2 regions of the Pseudoalteromonas sp. AS84 genome follow, and region 1 is predicted to be linked to the other one. Evidence: predicted binding sites of a transcription regulator. Region 1 holds the regulator's gene; the other holds the start of a gene.
What was found. The regulator LexA, encoded in region 1, represses DNA repair genes until DNA is damaged. The targets are predictions, from matches to a motif close to TACTGTATNNNNATACAGTA.
Positions count from the first base shown of each region.

Region 2: the regulator LexA is predicted to act here: its motif matches at 6,424-6,443, upstream of WNY79_RS11920 (YebG family protein).

Region 1 covers NZ_JBBMQY010000018.1:12,773-23,623, reverse strand. Annotated here, with positions in the region: gene WNY79_RS16085 (SCO family protein) at 1-472, opposite strand, end outside; gene cyoE (heme o synthase) at 469-1,398, opposite strand; gene WNY79_RS16075 (COX15/CtaA family protein) at 1,411-2,400, opposite strand; gene WNY79_RS16070 (transmembrane cytochrome oxidase associated protein) at 2,429-2,923, opposite strand; gene WNY79_RS16065 (SURF1 family protein) at 2,913-3,653, opposite strand; gene WNY79_RS16060 (DUF2909 family protein) at 3,668-3,976, shown strand; gene WNY79_RS16055 (cytochrome c oxidase subunit 3) at 3,879-4,754, opposite strand; gene WNY79_RS16050 (cytochrome c oxidase assembly protein) at 4,790-5,320, opposite strand; gene ctaD (cytochrome c oxidase subunit I) at 5,320-6,912, opposite strand; gene coxB (cytochrome c oxidase subunit II) at 6,912-8,054, opposite strand; gene lexA (transcriptional repressor LexA) at 8,537-9,154, opposite strand; gene WNY79_RS16030 (PaaI family thioesterase) at 9,322-9,762, shown strand; gene WNY79_RS16025 (hypothetical protein) at 9,763-10,143, opposite strand; gene WNY79_RS16020 (hypothetical protein) at 10,457-10,851, shown strand, end outside.
Region 2 covers NZ_JBBMQY010000010.1:43,272-54,122, forward strand. Annotated here, with positions in the region: gene WNY79_RS11890 (TonB-dependent receptor) at 316-2,907, shown strand; gene WNY79_RS11895 (peroxiredoxin C) at 2,967-3,572, opposite strand; gene fadR (fatty acid metabolism transcriptional regulator FadR) at 3,937-4,650, opposite strand; gene dsbB (disulfide bond formation protein DsbB) at 5,037-5,555, shown strand; gene WNY79_RS11910 (DUF6170 family protein) at 5,557-5,859, shown strand; gene WNY79_RS11915 (helix-hairpin-helix domain-containing protein) at 5,884-6,180, opposite strand; gene WNY79_RS11920 (YebG family protein) at 6,495-6,812, shown strand; gene putP (sodium/proline symporter PutP) at 7,088-8,566, opposite strand; gene WNY79_RS11930 (HDOD domain-containing protein) at 8,899-10,125, shown strand; gene WNY79_RS11935 (VacJ family lipoprotein) at 10,188-10,851, opposite strand, start outside.

The DNA of each region.
Region 1 (10,851 bases):
GATCAACAGCATATTCTGATTCACTACTATCGCTAATGGCGTAGATTAAACCAAGCTCTCGAACTACAGGAAAAAGGTGTTTATGCTCTCCTGATACAGCTAAAAAGTCAGGGTTAAAGTAATCTATGTATTGCTTTCGTTTAGCTGGCGTATCGCGTTTTGGATCAACCGATAAAAACCAAACTTGCAGCGGATAATCTGCTTGTAAATTTTTATAAACAGCATTTAACTTAGCAAGTGTTAATGGGCAAATATCTGGACAGCTTGTATAGCCTAAAAATACTAAATTCCACTGCCCTAAAAATTGTTGTTTAGTCACTAATTCGCCGCGCTGATCGTTTAGCGTAAAATCAGACAGTGGCTTTGCATTTTCGTAAACTAATGCATCTACATCTGGTCGACTATTTTCATTTGAACATGCTGATAAAAACAAAACTAAAATAACAATTAATCCAAGCCATAACTGCTTCATAAAGGGAGCCATTTATCTATAAATAAGATTACAAAGAGTACCATTAAATGAATAATCGAAAAACGAAATAAGTCCATTGCAGCCTCATCATTTCCAGCAATTTTTAATTTAACCGCTTTATATATAAACACTGCATTTAATACACACGCACCTATTAAATATATTAATCCAGACATACCAATTAAATAAGGCAATACGCAAACTACAGCGAGTAAAACAGAGTAAGCAACGACGCACGTTTTACAAAAATCGATACCATGTGTTACTGGCAGCATAGGGATTTTAGCGCGTTCATAATCACTTTTTCGTGCTATAGCCAGCGCCCAAAAGTGTGGTGGGGTCCAGGTAAATATTATCATTACGAGTAACCAAGGGGCTGCTGCCATTTGGTTTGTTTCTGACACCCAACCTAATAATGGAGGCATTGCGCCAGCCAACCCACCTATAACAATATTTTGCGGCGTTGCACGCTTTAAAAATGATGTATAAACAAATGCATAACCTACCAATGCAAATAACGTTAATATAGCGGTTAAGACATTAGCCCACACCATCAGCATAATAAAGCCAGCAATCCCAATAACAGCTGCAAAACTAAGCGCATGTGTTTTACTTAAGCGCCCTTTAGCCACAGGGCGATGACGAGTCCGTGCCATTTTTGAGTCTATCTCGCTATCAACCACATGATTAATAACCGCTGCAGCAGCAGAAAGTAGCCCTATGCCTAACAAGCTAATAAACTGTACGACCATACCACGCCCCACATCGGGAGCCAGCGCTAAACCAACCCAAGCTGTTAGTACCAGCATGGCTACCACTTTAAATTTACTAATTGCTAAGTAGTCTTGCAGCAAATTATGAGTACGCGAAATTAGCGATTGAGTATTAACGGGTAGCAGTATTTTTTTATCAATTATAAGTGCCATTATATTTCCCCTTTATGTGCGTGATTTTAGGTAATAACACAACCTAACCATGCTTAATAACAGTATGGCAGCCATCAAGTTATGCGCCAGTGCAACTCCCAACGGAATATGCAAATGTACTAAAATAAGCCCTAAGCTAATTTGGCAAAGCAGGACAAGTAATACGCTCACAACGCAATTTTTAATTTTTTTAGAGTATGCTTGGCTGTATATTTTCCACATAATTAGCGCCAGAACGATGCAAGTAACCAGTGCCCAAATACGATGTAATAAATGAATAGACATACGCGCTTGCTGCGATAACACACCAAACTCATAATTACTGTGCTCAAGTGGTAATTGAAATACGCTACTTAATGAAAACGGTTGTGCGTAATTACACAATGGCAAACCACTACAATGTGGAGCGGCGTAATTTGCAGCCAGCCAACCACCAAGTGCAATTTGGATTACTAACACACTGAGCGCTACTAAACTTAAACCGAAATAGCGTTTTGCGCCGCTATCGCCACCCATAATGGGTTTTTCGGTTAGCCGTAAATATAAAAGCGTTATAAGTGACAAAATACTAAAGCCACCTAATAAGTGGCCCATTACAATAAGCGGCTGAAGGTTCATGGTTACTGTCCACATACCAAGGGCAGCCTGAAACACCACGAGTAGAAGTAAAGCCAAAGGCAATTTAACTGGCGTAGTTGGATATTGGCGCTTTAAAAAAGCCAACACAAATAAACCTAAAATAAGTAAACCTAAAGCACCTGCAAAGTAGCGATGAATCATTTCTTTCCACGCTTTTGCGGTTTCGAACATCATATCGGGGTAGCTTTGAGTTGCTAAGGCTATATCGGCCTCATGCTTAGGTACCGTTAAAAAGCCGTAACAGCCAGGCCAATCGGGGCAGCCTAAACCTGCATCACTTAAGCGTGTATACGCACCTAAAGCAACCACAATTAAAGCGAGTAACCCTGTTATTAATACTAAGTTTTTATAATTTTTATACATCAGATACTCCAACTTAAGCTCAACTTAATTAGCTAGAACGAGAATAGTTAAGTAATTTTTTTAGATCTTTTAATAACCCTTTTTGTACTAAACGGTTTTCTTGTGGCTCGGCCTTAAAGGGATATTCAAGTACCACTAACCCCATATGATCAATTAAATACAAACTTGCAGGATTTAAACTCTGTTGCTCGGTAATAATTTTCCATGGTAGATTTTTATTGTTGGGGCTTCCTATTACAGCCATATCAACCTTGCCTTGGTTTTTACCAAGTGCCACATATAAGTTATTAAGTGCATTGAGCTGTTCGCTGCATGGGGTGTTACATTCGTTTGAATAATTAAGTGCGATAGTCCATTGCTTGGGATTATTTTGCGGCCAATTTTTGAGTTTTATTTCTTGGCTTAAAAACTCGCCATTATTAGTAATTGCAGTAGGCAACCAATCAAACTTTAATGCGCCATATGCCAAAACTAATGGGATTGCGCAGCAACCCACAAACAACAAAAGGGGATTATTTTTCATTATGTGTCCTTTTTTTACTCGCAAAAATAGCAACAACAGCACATGCAACAGCAATTAAAAACCATTGCACAGCGTAGGCATTATGTTTTTGAGGGCTCATAACAACAGCCTCATAATGAGGTGTTGCAATCTCATCACCAGTACCTTGTCTGTAAGCCATAAAATTAATTAATGATTGCTGGCTTTGAGTGCTCAGCATATTCAAGTCGATAGATTGGATTCTTGTAGGTAAGTCGTTATTTGTAGTTTTATCTTCAAGCGTAAAGCTACTTAAGTTATTTTCTTTTATTTGCGCTTTAAGAATAAAAACACCTGTAGGCAGAGTAACCTTTGGCAGTATCTCTCTAGATATAGGCGCTTTTACCCATCCTAAATTAACTAAAATCACTTTTTCTTCGCTGTCTGGCTTTAGTAAAGCAAGTAAGTCGTACCCTACTTGCCCGTTATAAACTTGATTATCTAAAAGCCAATATTGGTTTTGTACAAACCGCCCTTTTAACTCAACCAATACACCTGTTTTGTTCCAGCTATCAGGCAGATTAAGTAATTGAGACCAGCTCATCACACCACGAGTCTGTTGCTTAGCAATAGCGGTTAGTTGCTGCTGTTTTTGCTCACCCCGCTCCAGCTGCCAAAATCCTAGTCGCACACACACAAGTACCACAACCACAACCATACAAAGTGTGATTAGTGAGCTAAGCTTTTGTTTGTGCCATAAAACTAACTGCATAAAGGGTCAACTCAGTGATTATTAAAATTATTATCGTACTGTTGTTAATATTTATACTTTTTAACTTATTTAGAGCATTGTTTATTATGGTGTCAGGGAAAACTGGGGGACGACCTATGTCTCACTTTTTAGGTCGTCGCGTATTGTTTTCGGTCGTTGTTTTAGTTGCTGTTATTGCAGCGCTTAAACTTGGTTTTATTAAAGCAAATAATTCGCCAATAAACGCTACAGCACATATACAAATACAAACAAACACAGCCACACCACATCAACAAAGTGCCAATACCAAGCCGCTGCTTGAAAAGCAAAATGCTTATCTTTAGTAAAGTGCCCTTTTAATATCCGTAAAAATATTACAAATAAAAGTACGGTTCCAAGAGTTACATGCATGCCATGAAAACCAGTCAATAAAAAGAACGTATTACCGTAAACACCTGCATCTAGCGTTAAGTTTAAATCGTTATACGCATGAATATATTCCTCAACTTGTAACCCTAAAAAGCAAACACCTAATAAAATAGTAGCGCCTAAAAAAACTTTAAGTGGAGTACGTTTATTGTTTTCCATCGCTACATGGGCAAAATGTAGAGTAACTGAGGAAGTAAGCAGTATTAAGGTATTAATAAGCGGCAAACCTTGCCAGCCCATAGCTTGAGTAGTTTCGCCTGCAGGTGTTGAAACTAGCGGCCAAACAGCTTCGAAAGTTGGCCATAATACTTCATTGGTCATTGCATTATTGCCTGCGCCTCCAAGCCAAGGTACCGACAATACGCGTGCATAAAAAAGCGCACCAAAAAAGGCCATAAAAAACATAACTTCAGAAAAAATAAACCAGCTCATACCTTGCCTAAAAGAGCGATCCATTTGTGCTGAGTACAAACCTTGATCCGACTCACGAATTACATTTTTAAACCAGCTAAACAACATATACACAAGCACAGCGATACCGGCATAAAGTAGGTAAACCCCGCTCCCCCCTTCTTTGCCTACACTCATAACTGTTAAGCCTGCACCTACTGCAATAAAAAACAATGCAACAGCGCCCACAATAGGCCACGGGCTTTGCTCTGGTACATAATAATGCTCATATTCTTGATTCATTTTATTTACTCCTAGTTTCACACTAGTTTAAAAAGCTAGTTATTACTTGCCACCAGCTGTTCACTAATATCAAATACGGTATAAGATAAAGTTAATTCTTCAATGTCGCTTGGCAGTGCTGTATCAACATAAAAAAGTAATTTAAATTTAAGTTCTTCCCCTGCTTTTAGAGGTTGCTGATCAAAGCAAAAACACGCTATTTTATGTAAATACTTTGCCGCTTTACCTGGCGAGACTGATGGTACAGCCTGCATTACTTTATCTAGGTTGCTGTTATTTTTAGCACTAAACATTACTTCACGCATTGCACCGGGTTTTACCACAACACTGTATTCTTTTGACTTAACTTCAAACGGCGCACCTCTTTGCGCGTGAGTAGTAAAACTAACGCCAACTTCTCGGTTTTGTATTATTTGCGTACTTTGCTCTGCTTGCTCAAGCGAAGGTTTTCCATTAAGCCCTGTTACGTCGCAAAACACGTCATACAAAGGTACTAAAGCAAAGGCAAAGGCAAACATACCTATGCAAATAAGTACCAAACGTTTGAGTAGCGGTGCGTGTGTCATTACTTGATTACCGGCGGCTTAGAAAAAGTATGATATGGCGCTGGAGAGTCAACTTCCCACTCAAGCCCTTCTGCCCCTTCCCATACTTTTGCAGGTACTTTATCGCCACCGCGTGCACATTTAATTACCACAGCTACAAACAACAATTGCGATAAACCAAAGGCAAATCCACCAATACTTATGATTGCGTTAAAGTCGGCAAATTGGAGTGCGTAATCGGGAATTCGACGCGGCATACCGGCAAGCCCTACAAAATGCATAGGAAAAAACAGTACGTTCACGCTCACCAGTGATAGCCAAAAATGCCATTTAGCTAACGTGATATTAAACATATTGCCCGTCCACTTGGGCAACCAGTAATAAGCCCCTGCCATTATCGAAAATACGGCCCCTGTTACTAATACATAATGAAAGTGCGCCACTACAAAATAAGTATCGTGATATTGAAAGTCAGCAGGTGTAATTGCTAGCATCAATCCCGAAAAACCACCTAAGGTAAACAGCACAATAAACGCAATACTAAAAAGCATTGGCACTTCAAAAGTTATTGAGCCTTTCCACATTGTGGCAACCCAATTAAATACTTTTACGCCTGTAGGTACCGATATAAGCATGGTCGCGTACATAAAAAACAACTCGCCAGCGACTGGCATCCCAGTGGTAAACATATGATGAGCCCATACAATAAAGCTCAATAGTGCTATGGAGGATGTGGCGTATACCATTGAGGCATAGCCAAAAAGTTTTTTACGAGAAAAGGTAGGTACTATTGTAGATATAATGCCAAAGGCAGGAAGAATCATTATGTATACTTCGGGGTGACCAAAAAACCAAAAAATGTGTTGGAACATCACCGGATCACCACCGCCTGCGGCATCAAAAAAGCTGGTCGCAAAGTACTTATCGGTAAGCACCATAGTGACAGCCCCTGCAAGCACAGGCATTACCGCTATTAATAAAAAGGCAGTAATTAACCACGTCCATACAAATAAGGGCAACTTCATCCATGTCATGCCGGGGGCACGTAAGTTCACTATGGTTACAATCACATTGATTGCGCCCATTATTGAGCTAATTCCCATAATATGTACGGCAAATACAAACAATGCAGTATTATCATTACTGTATGTTGTGGACAGTGGTGCATAAAAAGTCCAACCAAATGCAGGACCCCCACCAGGCATAAATAACGATGCCAATAGGATTAAAAATGCAAACGGTAAAATCCAAAAGCTCCAGTTATTCATTCTTGGCAATGCCATATCTGGCGCGCCAATCATTAGCGGTATCATCCAATTAGCAAGGCCTGTAAAGGCCGGCATAACCGCACCAAACACCATAATTAAACCATGCACTGTGGTCATTTGATTAAAAAAGTGAGGGTCGACCAACTGTAAACCAGGTTGAAATAATTCAGCTCTGATCACCATGGCCATTCCACCACCAATTAAGAACATGGTCAGCGAAAAAATTAAATATAAACTACCTATATCTTTATGATTAGTTGTGTAAAGCCAGCGTTTAAAACCTTTAGCTGGGTGATGAGCATGATGAGCTTCATTGGCGTTAGGTTGTTCTACTATGCTACTCATTAGTTCGCCTCCACTTTGGCATCAAGTGCTGCCTGTATTTGACTCGGTTGAATAACATCACCCGTATCATTACCCCACGCATTACGTTTATAAGTAATAACCGCTGCTAATTGCTTTATAGATAACTGCTTGGCAAATGCTTGCATTGCCGTACCAGGTCGTCCATGGATAACTACATCAATGTGATCTTTTATATCGCCAAGCACTATCGGGCTGCCTTTAAGTGCAGGAAATACACCCGGTAATCCCATGCCTGTAGGCTGATGACATGCAGCGCAATTGGCCATATATACTTGTTCGCCTAAAGTCATTAATTCTTCTTTTGGGAGGGTTTTATCAAGTAATGCGGCATCTGCTAATGCTGCTTTTTGTTTAGCCTGCTTTGCATCTGCAAGCCATGTTTTAAAATCAGCCTCAGATTTAGCAACCACCACAACGGGCATAAAGCCATGATCTTTACCACACAACTCAGCACATTGGCCTCGGTAAGTACCTTCTTCGTTTATGTTCGTCCATGTTTCGTTTATAAAGCCGGGATTCGCATCTTTTTTAACTGCAAAATCAGGTACCCACCAAGAGTGGATAACATCGTCAGAAGTCATTAAAAATCGTACTTTTTGATTTATTGGCAGTACGAGAGGTTTATCAACCTCAAGTAAGTAGTTAGGATTTTTATCTGCAAGATTAGCGATTTCATCTTGCGGGGTAGATAAAATAGAGTAGAACTCTACATCTTCGCCCATATATTCATAATGCCATTTCCATTGTGAACCTGTAATTTTAATAGTGAGATCAGCTTTGCTGGCATCTTCCATTGCAATTAGGGTTTTAGTAGCTGGTACTGCCATAGCAATTAAAATAACAAACGGAATTGCAGTCCAAAGTATTTCTACTTTAGTGCTTTCGTGAAATTGGGCAGGTACAGCCCCTTTAGATTTACGGTGATGAATAAGTGCCCAGAACATAATTGCGAACACTATCACCCCAATCACACAACATATTATAAATATGGTCATGTGCAGCTGATATACATTATTGCTTATATCGGTTACGCCTTTGCGCATATTGTATTGGCTGTTAGCCAAAACTGGGTGCGAAAAAACACATAATATAAGCCACAAGGTAGAGGTCAGTTTACCCATGTGGTGGCTCCTTTGATGCTATTGCGAATGCAAAGCGAAGAGGCATACGGCTTAAACGCCAATTCGTTATTTTTATTTTTTTAGCCAATCTCATTTAATATTGATTGGTTTTGCTGCGCCAACAACGTGTTTGTGTATATTGTGTGTTCTCAAAACTAAAAAGCTGTGAGTTATTATTAGCTCAGCACATTAATAATTAGCTAAAAAATGAACAACAAGCAAGTTTTAGTATAAAAAACAATCAGGTTGTAATTGGGTAATTAACAAAAAATCAGCAACTAGCTAGGCAACAGGAAGTTCAAAAGATGAGAAAAACAAAGGGGTTTAACGCATTCGGAGGGGAAATTATAAGTGCAAAAAAGTTTACAGGTTGAATAGTCAGTGGGCTGTTTGCACCCTATTTTAGTACAAATTTTAAAACAAAAATGCGTACTAATTAGTACGCATTTATAAAACTGCTTGTTTAAAAGCTATTTTTAAAGTCACATCCAATCAGCGTTTCTTATAACGCCAACGGCTAAGCCTTCAATATTAAAAGACTCATTCTCAAGATCTACTTCAATAGATTCAAAATCGTCGTTTTCAGCATGAAGTAATACTTTACGACCTGCTTTCTCAAGACGTTTTACAGTTACGTCTTCGTCTAAGCGTGCAACAACAACTTGTCCGTTTTCAGCGGTTTGAGTACGATGTACTGCAAGTAAATCACCATCCATAATACCAATATCTTTCATGCTCATACCGTTAACGCGTAGTAAAAAATCTGCAGCCGGTTTAAACATTAATGGATCGATTTTGCAGTGACTTTCAACGTGCTCTTGCGCCAAAATAGGTGAACCAGCAGCAACACGCCCTATAAGCGGTAAACCTAATTGTTCTGGCTCTTCTTCTTCAATTAACTGAATACCACGGCTTGCACCTGGCTTCATTTTAATTGCGCCTTTTTTAGCAAGTGCTTTTAAATGCTCTTCAGCAGCATTGGCACTTTTAAAACCTAATGTTTGCGCTATTTCAGCACGTGTAGGAGGCATACCAGTGTCTTTAATAAAAACTTTAATTAGTTCGAGTATTTGAGCTTGGCGGTTCGTTAATGGTCGCATACAACTGGTTTTCCATACAGTACATTTAACTGTGAGTATATACAGTTAAATAAAAATCGCAAATTTAAATTAAGCCTTAAAATAGCCAAAGTAATTTCACTTGTGTACATTTTAGGGATATAACTAAAACTAAGTTTATAAATGATAAAAAAAGCAAAGGAGTCATTATGAGTATTTGGTATCAACCTATTACTTTAGAGTTTTGCAAACAGCTTGATGAAGGTATAAATGGTCAAGGTACGCTGATGAAAACTATGGGGATAGAAATCACAGAGATTGGCGATGATTACTTGGTTGCCACAATGCCGGCAATTCCTGAGCATCATAACCCAATGGGGATGGTTCACGGCGGTGCTAACGTTGCACTTGCCGAAACAGTTGCCAGCTATGCAGCTAACTTTGTTGTCGATTTTACAAAATTTTACTGCGTGGGACAGGAAATTAGCGCAAGTCATTTAAAAGCGTCTCGCAACGGCACTTTAACAGCCACGGCAAGAGCATTTCATATCGGTAAGCGTAGTTCAGTATGGGAAATAAAAATTACAAATAGCCGCAATGAGCTTTGCTGCGTATCTAAAATGACCGCAGCAGTCGTAGAGCGAAGATAGTTACTTTTCGATTGGGTAAATTGTAATTTCCATACCCGCACCAATCGCAGATATACGTAGTAATGTATCTGCATCTAAGGCTTGATTAAAGCACTTAGGGGAAGTGCCTGATTCAAAACCAATATCAAACGTTCTACGTGAACAGCTTAACCATTGCTTTAGCGCGTTACGCGAACACGATTCAATAAGCTCACATATATGGTTTATTGCTTTGTCAGGCGTGTTTACTACACCTGTTGCTTCAATACGCGCTAATTGACGGTATTCGTCTTTGTCATAATGTAAAATCGTAGCGACTTTTTTCAAGTCCGCCACTAGCAAACTAATATCTTGCTTTGATTCAAGCTCAAGATCTACATTTAAAAATTGAATTTCCGACATCGTTTCGTATTTATCCTCTAATAATTTCATTGCAAACTTTAACGCAGTTTTACCGTTATACCAAATCAACTATGCTCTATTAACCACTTTATATGGATATTTCGCAGCTTTTAAGTATTTATTAGCATTTAAAGCTAGCTGGATATCAAACATTCAGCTCAATTGTACAAATAAATCATGTTAGCAATTTAAGTGTAATCTTTTTTATTTTTAAATGATTACAGTAAGCTATAGTTTAAACTGCGACAAAATGTCGCAGTAACTTATCTCATTAATGTAATAAACTAGCCTCTAAAAATAATAAGACTAAAACATGAATAAAAAAATATTTAAACATGCTCGCAAGTTACATAAATGGTTAGGTTATTTATTAGCATTACAAATTTTAGCTTGGCTATTAGGTGGTTTAGTAATGAGCGCTATCCCTCTTGATAAAGTTCATGGGGAGCATCTTGCAACACGCACTCTTAATAACCCATTTACGCAGGCTGATTATGTGGCCTCCCTTGACGATATTGCATCTCAGGTGGCTAATCCAACACAAATAATTTTTGAGAACTTCTTAACCACACCTATAATTACAGTTATAAATAAAGATGAACAACAAAGCTTTAACGCTATAACAGGCCGGCCTTTTGAGCCGCCAACTAAAATACAAATTACCGCAAATGCTAAAGCACACTTACTTATTGATGCTCAAGTGACAAG
Region 2 (10,851 bases), on a different contig from region 1:
AGCTTCCCCTCTCAAATTAAAAGCAGATAAAACAAAATTTTTAATTTATAGAAATAAATTATTACAAATTACTTTGATCATTAGCAATTCCACACATGGCTTCATCTAGCTATATAACAATTATTAAGTCTATGTCCTATTCACGCTTAGTTTCACCTAGAAAAAGTGTAAATAAGGTTATAAAACCCACAAAAAAGCATTGAAACTAATACTTAAATCACAAATTAAGCTAATTGCTAACACTTAAGTTACATGATATTAATACCCGCGCTTGTTAAGCAAATAATTTTATAATATATCAACAAGGACTTAAGGATGAAGCAATCAACTGCATTTACACCAAGCATTATTGTGGGCGCAACACTCGCATTATCAGCAGGTTTTACAACAACGGCTTACGCAGCTGAAGAAGCTAAAAAAGTAGAGCGAATTCAGGTTACTGGTTCTCGTATTAAGCGAACTGATATTGAAGGGCCTTCTCCGGTGCAATCAATCGGTAGAGCTGAAATCGAAAACATGGGTTACGATAACTTGCAGCAGCTTCTAGAAAGAATGCCTGTAGCAGGTAGCGGTACTTTCTCTACTCGTGGTAACAACCAAGATTCAACCGCTAACGGTTCAGCTGCAGTAAGCTTACGTGGCTTAGGAGCCGATGCAACACTCGTACTGATCAATGGCCGCCGTGTATCAATTAGTGCCTTTGCTGAAGGGATCACCAACTCATTTGTAGATATAAACAGTATCCCTGTTTCTGCTATTGAGCGCATAGATATACTCAAAGATGGCGCATCAGCAATCTACGGCTCAGATGCAGTAGCGGGTGTAGTTAACGTTATTTTAAAGAAAGATATTGATGGTGTTGAGATTAACCTAGGCTATGGCGGTACGGATGGTCCAAGTTATGAAGAAACAACAGCAAGCCTAGTTTGGGGTACTACAAGCGAAAAAAGTAGTGCATCTGTTATTATCGATTACTTTAAAAACACATCTCTTTCTTCTGATGAAATGGGCAGCCTTGGCACTGCAAACCAAGCACCTTATGGTGGTGAAGATTTCCGTTCATCTCGTGGTTTCCCGGGCTACTTTTACGTAGATGGCGTTAAAACAATCGACCCTACCTGTCCTGCTGAAAATGCAACTTCAAGTGGTAGCTGCTTATTTGATTACGGCCCATATGGATATGTTGCCCCAGCATCTGAGCGTATAGGCGCTATTTCACAATTTGAATACCGCTTTGATAACGGCATTACTGGCTTTTTAGAAATGGCTGTTCAGCATAATAGCTCTGTCGCTGCTGGTGCACCAACACCACTTGATGAAGATGCAGGCCTTACTGTACCCGCTAGTCATCCAAACAATCCATTTGGTGAAGATATTCAAATTGGTCGCTACCGTACAGTAGATGCTGGTGCTCGCCAATGGGACATTGAGTCAGATACCTTACGCTTTGTTGCGGGGTTGAAGGGCGAAATAAACGATTGGAGCTGGGAGACTGCGATACAAAAAGGTCGCAGTAAATCACTACAAACTGGCGATCGTACACAAGGCTGGGTACGCACCGATTTCTTACAACAAGAAATTGATGCCGGTAACTATAATCCATTCGGTGGCACATATAACGACCCTGCTGTAATTGACAGAATCACAACCAGCTTAGTACGTCGCGGTGAGTCTCATATGACCTCTTTTGACGCAAACATTACAGGTGAAGCGTTTAGTTTTGGTGGCGAAGCTGTAATGATGGCCGCCGGTATTGAGTACCGTGAAGAAGATGTAAATGATATCCCTGATGATCAATTTCAACGTGGCTTAATATTTGGTACTGAATCAGTATCAGCTTCTGCTGATCGTGAACAATACGCTGCATATGTTGAATTCTCGATCCCGCTTGCTGAAAACCTCGAACTACAATTAGCAGGTCGTTACGATGATTATAGCGACTTTGGTACAACAACAAATCCAAAAATAGCTCTGCGCTGGGCACCAACTGACGAAGTAACTGTTCGTGGTTCTTGGGCGCAAGGCTTTAGAGCGCCTTCGCTAGCGCAAATAGGCTTAGGTCCGTCGCAAAAAAGCCAATTCTTTGTTGATACGCAGCGCTGTGAACAAACGGGATTAGATTGCCAAGCACTTGATTACAACATTGAGTTCTCTGGTAACCCTGATTTACAAGCAGAAGAGTCAGAATCATGGAACGTGGGCGTTATCTGGGCACCTACAGCTGAGTTTGGTTTAAGTGTTGATGTATGGAGTATTACTCAAGATAACAAAATCGATGAAGAAGAATTTGGTCCTATTTATGCAGCAGAATGCGGTAACCAAAATAGTACTGTATGTGTTCGTTTAGCCCCTACAGGCGGTGCAAGCTTAGGCACAATACAAAAAATACACAGCACATTTAAAAATTTATCATCGCAGGAAGTATCTGGTGTTGATGTTTCAGCAAACTATAACCACTCTCTTGATGACTTAGGTTTACTTAAATTCAATCTAGAGTGGGCATATCAAGATAAGTTTGAAAAAGATGGTCGTGATTACACCGGTGAATATGGCTACCCAGAGCATCGCTTTATTTTCTCAACCAACTGGGAAATTGGTGAGTTTAACACCAACGTAAATATCAGTTATGTAGGTGAATTTGAAGATACACCTGATATCGACTTTGATGGCAATTTAGACTTTGATAGCAATACTTCACGTATGATTGACTCGCAAACGCTTGTTGATTTACAAACGTCGTACCGTATTACTGAGTCAGCTAAAATATCTTTAGGTGTTAATAACTTATTTGATGAAGAGCCACCATTTGCAATTGGTGATGGCGATGGCGATTTATACGGTTATGCATCAGCTGTGCATAACCCTCGTGGCCGCTACTTGTACACTAAAGTAAGCTTTTCTTTCTAAATAAAAGACACAAAAAAACCGCCAATTGGCGGTTTTTTTATTTAAAACTAAGGGCTAGATTATAGCTCGCCTTCGTTTTCAGATAAGAACTTAGCAACGCCTTCAGGGCTTGCGTCCATACCTTTTTTACCTTCAGTCCAACCAGCAGGACATACTTCACCGTGCTCAGTGTGGAACGCTAACGCGTCAACCATGCGAAGCATTTCGTCGATGTTACGACCTAGTGGTAAATCGTTCACTACTTGGTGACGTACATTGCCTTCTTCGTCGATTAAGAATGAACCACGAAATGCAACACCCGCTTCTGGATGCTCAACGTCATACGCTTTACAAATTTCGTGTTTAACGTCTGCAACTAGTGCGTATTGAACTTTACCAATACCGCCGTCTGCAACAGCAGTGTTACGCCATGCGTTATGTGAGAATTGTGAATCGATAGAAACACCAATTACTTCTACGCCACGCTTTTGAAACTCTTCAAAACGCTTATCAAATGCAATCAGTTCAGAAGGACATACAAACGTGAAATCTAGTGGGTAAAAGAAGATAACTGCTTTTTTACCTTTAATGGTTTCATGAAGATTATAGCTATCTACAATTTCACCGTTACCAAGAACAGCTGCAGCGGTAAAGTCTGGTGCCTGGCGGCCTACTAATACACCCATTTTATTCTCCAAATATTTTGAGTTTGTTTTCAATTGCTTTCGCAATGCTGGTACTTATATGGGCGCTAAAAATTAAAAACCAATAGCGCATACATATAATTAATTGGAATTCTAAAGTTATTCACCGCAAAAGAACAATCGCATTTATCGATGTGAGCAATCGAAAATAACGAACACTTACAACTTGCACAAATTTGCCTGAATAGTATGTCTATTTTGAAATGTAAACTGCGTTGTAATTAGATAGAGCTTTGGACGTTACTAAAGAAGAGTCAGTACGTTAAATTGTTTAAAAAATCATATAATGTGGTATTAATTTTTACAGATACAAAAAAACCTGCAAATGCAGGTTTCTCGTTTAGATTTAATCCATTATATCTGAGGGCATATCGCCACGGATTTTTTGCCAAATCTCACCTGTTTGATGACCGTATTTACGCATCATCGAAATAGCACCATCGTGCTCTTTATTTTCTGCCAGAATTGTTAAATCTTTATAAAACTGACGAGCAAGTTCACGAGTTCCGGCATCAGAGAAATAATGACAACCAATCTTTGAATAAAAGCCCCTAAAACCGTTGAGTATTAATACATAAATACGGTTATTACCCGCAACGGCTAATTCGTGATGAACTTTATAATCGTAGTCAGCAAATGCCTGCGCAGTGTCTTCTAGCTCATGGCTTTGTGATAAAATTTCAATTACACGTTCAGGATTTAACTTAATTGCAGCACGTGTATAAATAGCACTAATATTAGTACGTGCAGATAAAAGCTGATCTGTCAGCTCTGGCATCTTGTCTTCATCTAAGCGCGCTAATGTTTCAAGAATATTTAAGCCTGACGTTTCCCAAAAGTTATTTACTTTTGTCGGTTTACCATGCTGAATTGTTAACCAACCATCACGTGCTAAACGCTGTAATACTTCTCTCAAGGTCGTTCTTGTAACACCAATTAACTCTGAAAGTTCTCGCTCGGCAGGTAGAATTGAACCTGGAGGGAAATCGCCGTTCCAAATAGATTCAACTATATATTCTTCAGCAAATCCTGCTGGGCTTTTCGCTTTAAAAATTCTCATCCAGTTCCCACTCGAATTAATCAACACTCATCGTTTTACACGAATAACTGACTGATTGTACCAGACGAAGCATAACTAACAAGTAAAGTCAGGTATATTAATAAGCAAATGAGTAGAAATTAAAGATTAATAAATAATAAAATTTATATTTTTATAATTTAGCTAAACTGCACAGTTCTACTGGTAATATTCATCGTAGGTACATTGTTATTTGTTATGTATTAATGAGGCCTAATAGATCATCATGTCGCCCCTATTGGGGCATTACCGAGTAGTCACTAATTTCATCTTAAAAAAAGTGACTTCGGTAGCTTTTTTCTCCTTTTTGTTGCTGCATACTTTATCCTGCGTCATAATCTAACGTCTTATTAAAACGCGGAATTTTTATGAACTGGCTTGCGCAATTACCCACCCAACGTACCCCATGGCTTTTATTTACAGCCATCGTTTTTTTACTGGAAGTGACCGCTCTTTTCTTTCAATACCAAATGGGGTTAGCGCCTTGCATAATGTGCATATACCAACGCACCGCTGTACTAGGCTTATTAGGTGCAGGAATTATAGGTTCGACTAAACCACAGAGCAAAACAGTTCGTATACTTGCGTATGTAGTTTGGGGGGTATCGAGTGTTTGGGGATATTTAATTGCTCGCGAACATATTGATATGCAAACCACCACAGATCCTTTTGCATTCAGCTGTGAGTTTGAGCCAAACTTCCCGTCATTTATGCCGTTACATGAATGGATACCTAGCTTTTTTCAAGCGACCGGGGATTGTGGAAATATAGATTGGCAATTTGTTGGTTTGAGCATGCCTGCTTGGATGGAAATTATATTTGGGGTTTTCTCACTAACACTATTTATTATAGTTATTGGCCGTTTATTAATTAAAAAGTCGATTTGATATGTTTACATTTTTTTCAAGCCAATTAGATGAGCTTAAACATCTAAAAGTACGCAAGCGTCAGGACGTAATAGCACTTTCGTTAAGTATGCTATCGCCAACAGATAAAGTTTTACTACGTATTATAAAATTATTGTTACTTAGCCCTTTATTTTTAATATTTACGGTATTTGAAGGCTGGATATTAATCCCTTTTTTGATACTTGGTGGGCTTTGCTATCCGCTACTAACAACACCTATTGAAATTAACTTTGCTAAAAAGCACTTAAGCGATGCGCTAAAACAACTTAATCAGGGCGTATAACGCCCTGATTATTCCTTACTCGCTTTAAAGTGATATTTTCCCTTCTAATTTGGCTAATAGTTTTTTACCAATTCCTTTAACTTGTGATAAATCACTGACGCTTTTAAATTCGCCGTTTTCCTCTCGGTAATCCACAATTGCCTGCGCTTTTTTCTTTCCTATGCCAGGTAGCTTAGCAAGCATCTCAGCATCTGCATTATTTATACTAATTGTCTCAACATGAGGCATTTGCTTAGTTACTTCCGATAATTGTGCATATACGGTAGTTGCAGGTAGTAGGCATAATAAGCTTATAATTAATAAATTTTTTAACGTTTTCATCAAACTTGTCCTTATTCTTCTTTTCTTAATTTTGAATGTTGCTCAGGAAAACTAAAAAATAAGGAACTGTAAAGCTCATCACTTAAAGTGTACCTAAACGCATTATCACTATGATCCGAAATCCTGAAAATGCAGCTGGTACAACAAAGTGATTGCTTAACTAAAGTAAAGTTACCGTTTTTTGTCAAATTTAAGACACCTAAAAATTAATACTTCGCGCTTGCAAATTTACGCCCAAACCATTACTGTACATAAAAACAGTAATCTAATGGTTTTTACAAACCACGGTGCCAAGCAATTTTGCAGGAGAAATCATGGCTGTTGTTGTTAAATATGTTGTAGAACGAAACGGAGTCGAGCGTATGACGTTTACTACCAAAAAAGAAGCTGATGCTTATGACAAGATGCTCGATATAGCAGAATCACTTGAGCTAATGCTAGAAAAGGTAGACGTACCGCTTAGTGAGCAACAAATTGAATCACTTGCTTTAGAAATAGCGAAAAGCAAAGATGACTTTATGACCATACTAAAGGGCGGTAAAGATCCAGTTGTTACCAAAGCGCCAGCAAAAAGTAAAAAGTCAGATAACGTTGCATCAATTGAAGATAACAACGATAAAAAAGCAAGTTAACTCGTAGATTGCCCTTTCCTCGGTCGGGACAAACTAAATAAAAAAGGGAGCAACTAAGTTGCTCCCTTTTTTATTATACCAATTCGCTTTATTAAGTGATCTATTTTGAGGGTGGAAAAACGTATTGATAGCCAGTCAAAAAATTCGCTATTTAGTTGTTCTAAATGATAATTTTCAACGCAGGTAGTGACACGTTTAGCCCCGCAAAATGATTAAGTATTATTGCGGATTGGTATTAATTTACTACCCATTCAAAAATGGGCAGTAATTACTATTTAAAGCTCTTTTTCTACTTCATCAAATAAAGCGGTAATGTTTTTCTCAGGCTCTTTTGTAACTAAGCTAACAACAACAATTGCGATGCTCGCTAAAATAAAGCCTGGTACTATTTCGTACATAAAGCTGCTTAAGCCTTCACCATTTATAGTAAATGGTCCATATATCCAAATTAGTACAGTAAACGCACCTACTAACATACCTGATAAGGCGCCAGCAAAATTCATACGTTTCCAATAAAGGCTAAACAATACAAGTGGTCCAAACGCAGCTCCAAAGCCAGCCCAGGCATTACTTACTAAATCTAATATAGAGCTATCTCTGTCGTAAGCCAAGTAAATAGCAAACATAGCAACTATGGCTACACTAATACGGCCAACAGCAACTAGTTCTTTATCGCTAGCATCTTTACGTAAGAATGTTTTATAGAAATCTTCTGTTAATGAGCTTGAACTAACAAGTAACTGTGAAGAAATTGTACTCATAATGGCAGCTAAAATTGCAGCTAATAAAAAGCCAGCAATAAGTGGGTGAAACAATAACTCAGAAAGAATTAAGAAAATCGTTTCAGGATCTTCAACTACAATATTATTCTCATAAGTATAAGCAGCACCAAATATACCAGTACCAACAGCACCAATGGCAGCAACAATCATCCATGTCATACCAATACGGCGTGCTTTAGGCATATCTTTAACACTACGTACTGACATAAAGCGAACAATGATATGTGGTTGGCCAAAATAACCTAAGCCCCAGGCCATTGCAGAAATAATACCTAATGCAGAGCCTGCACCAATCCAGTTAAGCATATCTGGGTTTACGCTATGCAGAGTTGACTCTAGGGGTTGTTCTAGTAAAGAGTATGCAACGGTAGGCACTAGAATAAGTGCAATGAACATAATACAACCTTGCACAAAGTCAGTTAAGCTAACCGCTAAAAAACCGCCAAACAAAGTATATAAAACAACTACACCTGTCGTAATGTATAAACCCATTTCATAACTTAGACCAAATGAGCTTTCAAACAGCTTGCCGCCGGCTACAACACCTGATGACGTATAAAGGGTAAAGAAGACGATAATTACTATAGCTGATACAACACGTAATAAGTTTGACTTATCATTGAAGCGATTTGAAAAGTAATCTGGGATTGTTATAGAGTCATTTGCTTTTTCAGTGTACACACGTAATCTTGGTGCAACCAACAGGTAATTTAACCAAGCACCAATTACCAAGCCAATTGCTATCCATGTACTACTAAAACCAGTAACAAACATCGCACCAGGTAGGCCCATTAAAATCCAGCCACTCATATCCGATGCACCCGCAGACAGTGCAGCAACGCTTGGAGATAGATTTCGTCCACCTAACATGTAACCAGATACATCGTCAGTAGATTGCTTATATGCATATAGTCCGATACCTAACATTACAACAAAATATAATGCTAGTGAAATAATCATTCCTGTTTCCAAATTAGCCTCCGCATAATTATTAATAACAGGCTCTTAATCCGAATATTGACTCTTAAAATATTATAATAAAGACACTATTAGGATAAAAACCATTCTCGCTGACTATATCATGCTTAATAATAAAATCTCCAACTTGTTGCCCCCAGCTGATACAAAAATACTCATGTTGAATAATTTTAAAGCTAATTGGTAAAATATAATAAATTAAATACAAGAAACCCCTTAATTTATAATGATAATTTATTAATCATGCAAATATACGTAATGCTATTTTGAATCTTTTGCCATATATTATTACAATACCTAATTACATCACTCTTACGGAACTGTTTATGTATTTTTACGCTGCACGTCAACCGATTTTAGACAGAGATAAAAAGCTCATCGGATATGAGCTTTTATTTCGTGATGGCGTTGATAACGTATTTCCCGATATAGATGGTGACGAAGCAACAACACGACTTATTGAGGGAAGCCAGTTTAATTTTGGTTTAGAAGATTTAACCGATAATAAACCTGCCTATATAAATTTCACCCTAGAAACGCTGTCAAAGGGTTATCCTACTCTGCTAGGTAAAGATACAATAGTTGTAGAAATACTTGAAACGATTCAGCCTGGTAAGCGTTTATTAGCTATTGTTAAAGATTTAAAAGATAAAGGTTACACTATTGCTCTTGATGATTATATTCATCAACCTGTATGGCGTCATTTTTACCCGTTCATTGATATCATTAAAATAGACTTTTTAACATGCGATATAGATACAATAAAAACGGTTCTTAACGATTTAAAACCACACTCGCATATTAAGTTACTTGCCGAAAAAGTTGAAACCTACGAAATTTACCAACAAGCTTTAGAGCTTGGGTTTGATTATTTCCAAGGGTTTTTCTTCTCAAAACCTGAAATGGTACAAAGTAAGGCTTTACCGCCTTCAGAAATGGCATTAGCTGAATTACTCTACGAAACATCAAACATTGATATGGATCTTAAAAAAATCACTGACGTGTTTGAACGTGATGTAAATCTGTCTTATAAGTTACTTAGGTATTCAAATTCTGCCGCATTTGCTCGCCGCGCTGAAATAAGTACCATTAAGCAAGCCCTTATAGTGCTTGGTGCCAATGAAATTAAAAAGCTATTGTCACTACTGTTTGCAGCACAAGTATCTGCAGATAAACCTGTAGAGCTAATTAGGCTATCGCTTACACGCGCTCGATTTGCTGAATTACTGGCTATATCCCACGGACAATTTAAAGACACTGGCATGGCGTTTTTAACCGGTATGATGTCTCTTATGGATGCAATTTTGGATGAGAGCATGGAAAGCGTCATGAAAAAACTTCCACTTTCTAATGATATAAAAGCAGCGCTATTAAACGACGAAGGCTTATTGGCAAAATACTTAAACTTAGTTAAGTATTATGAACAAGCAAATTGGTCTGCCGCAAACGAACTAACGAAAGAACTAAACCTAGGTGAAAAAGTTCCCGATGCCTATCATGAAGCACTAGCTTGGGTTAATGAACAAATGCAGTTAATAGTTAACGAAAAATAAATATCTAAACAGCAAACAATAACGCCAGCATTTAGCTGGCGTTTTTGTGAGTGGCTTTTCAATTATAAACTTTCTAAAAAGTCTTCATCAAAATCAGCTGGCTCTTCTTTAATTGGCGGGTTGCCGTCGTACAGTTCATAAATTTGACGCTGAAAGTAAATATCTTTTACAAATAAGTACGGATCAAGTGAATCATTTAATAACCCCTCTTGTGGGATTAATGATGCACGTGCCTCAACTGCTTTTAAAACAAACACTAGAATAGTTTGTGGAGTCGTTAGCGCAACTTCAGGTAATACAAAGTTGTCGACTACATCACCAGTCAGATTACGTGCTGTTGTAGGACCCATGCCTGGTAGCATTAAATAAGCGCCATCACCCACCCCCCATACACCCAACGTTTGTCCAAAGTCTTCATCTACAATTTCAAGGCCTAATGAGCTAGCAACATCAAAAATACCAAAAATACCAACTGTAGAGTTAACTAAAAATCGCGCTAAGCTCACACTTGCATTACCCGGCTTACCTTGCAAACCCGCATTAATCATATCGACAGGCGCTGTAATATTACCTGTAAAATTAACAATACCGTTTCTTACCGGTACAGGCGTTACTTCAACATAACCTACAGCAACGGGGCGCAATAAATAAGCATCCAATACATCCATATTAAAATCGTATAACGGACGATTAATACTTTGCAGCGGATCTCTGTCATCTACTTTG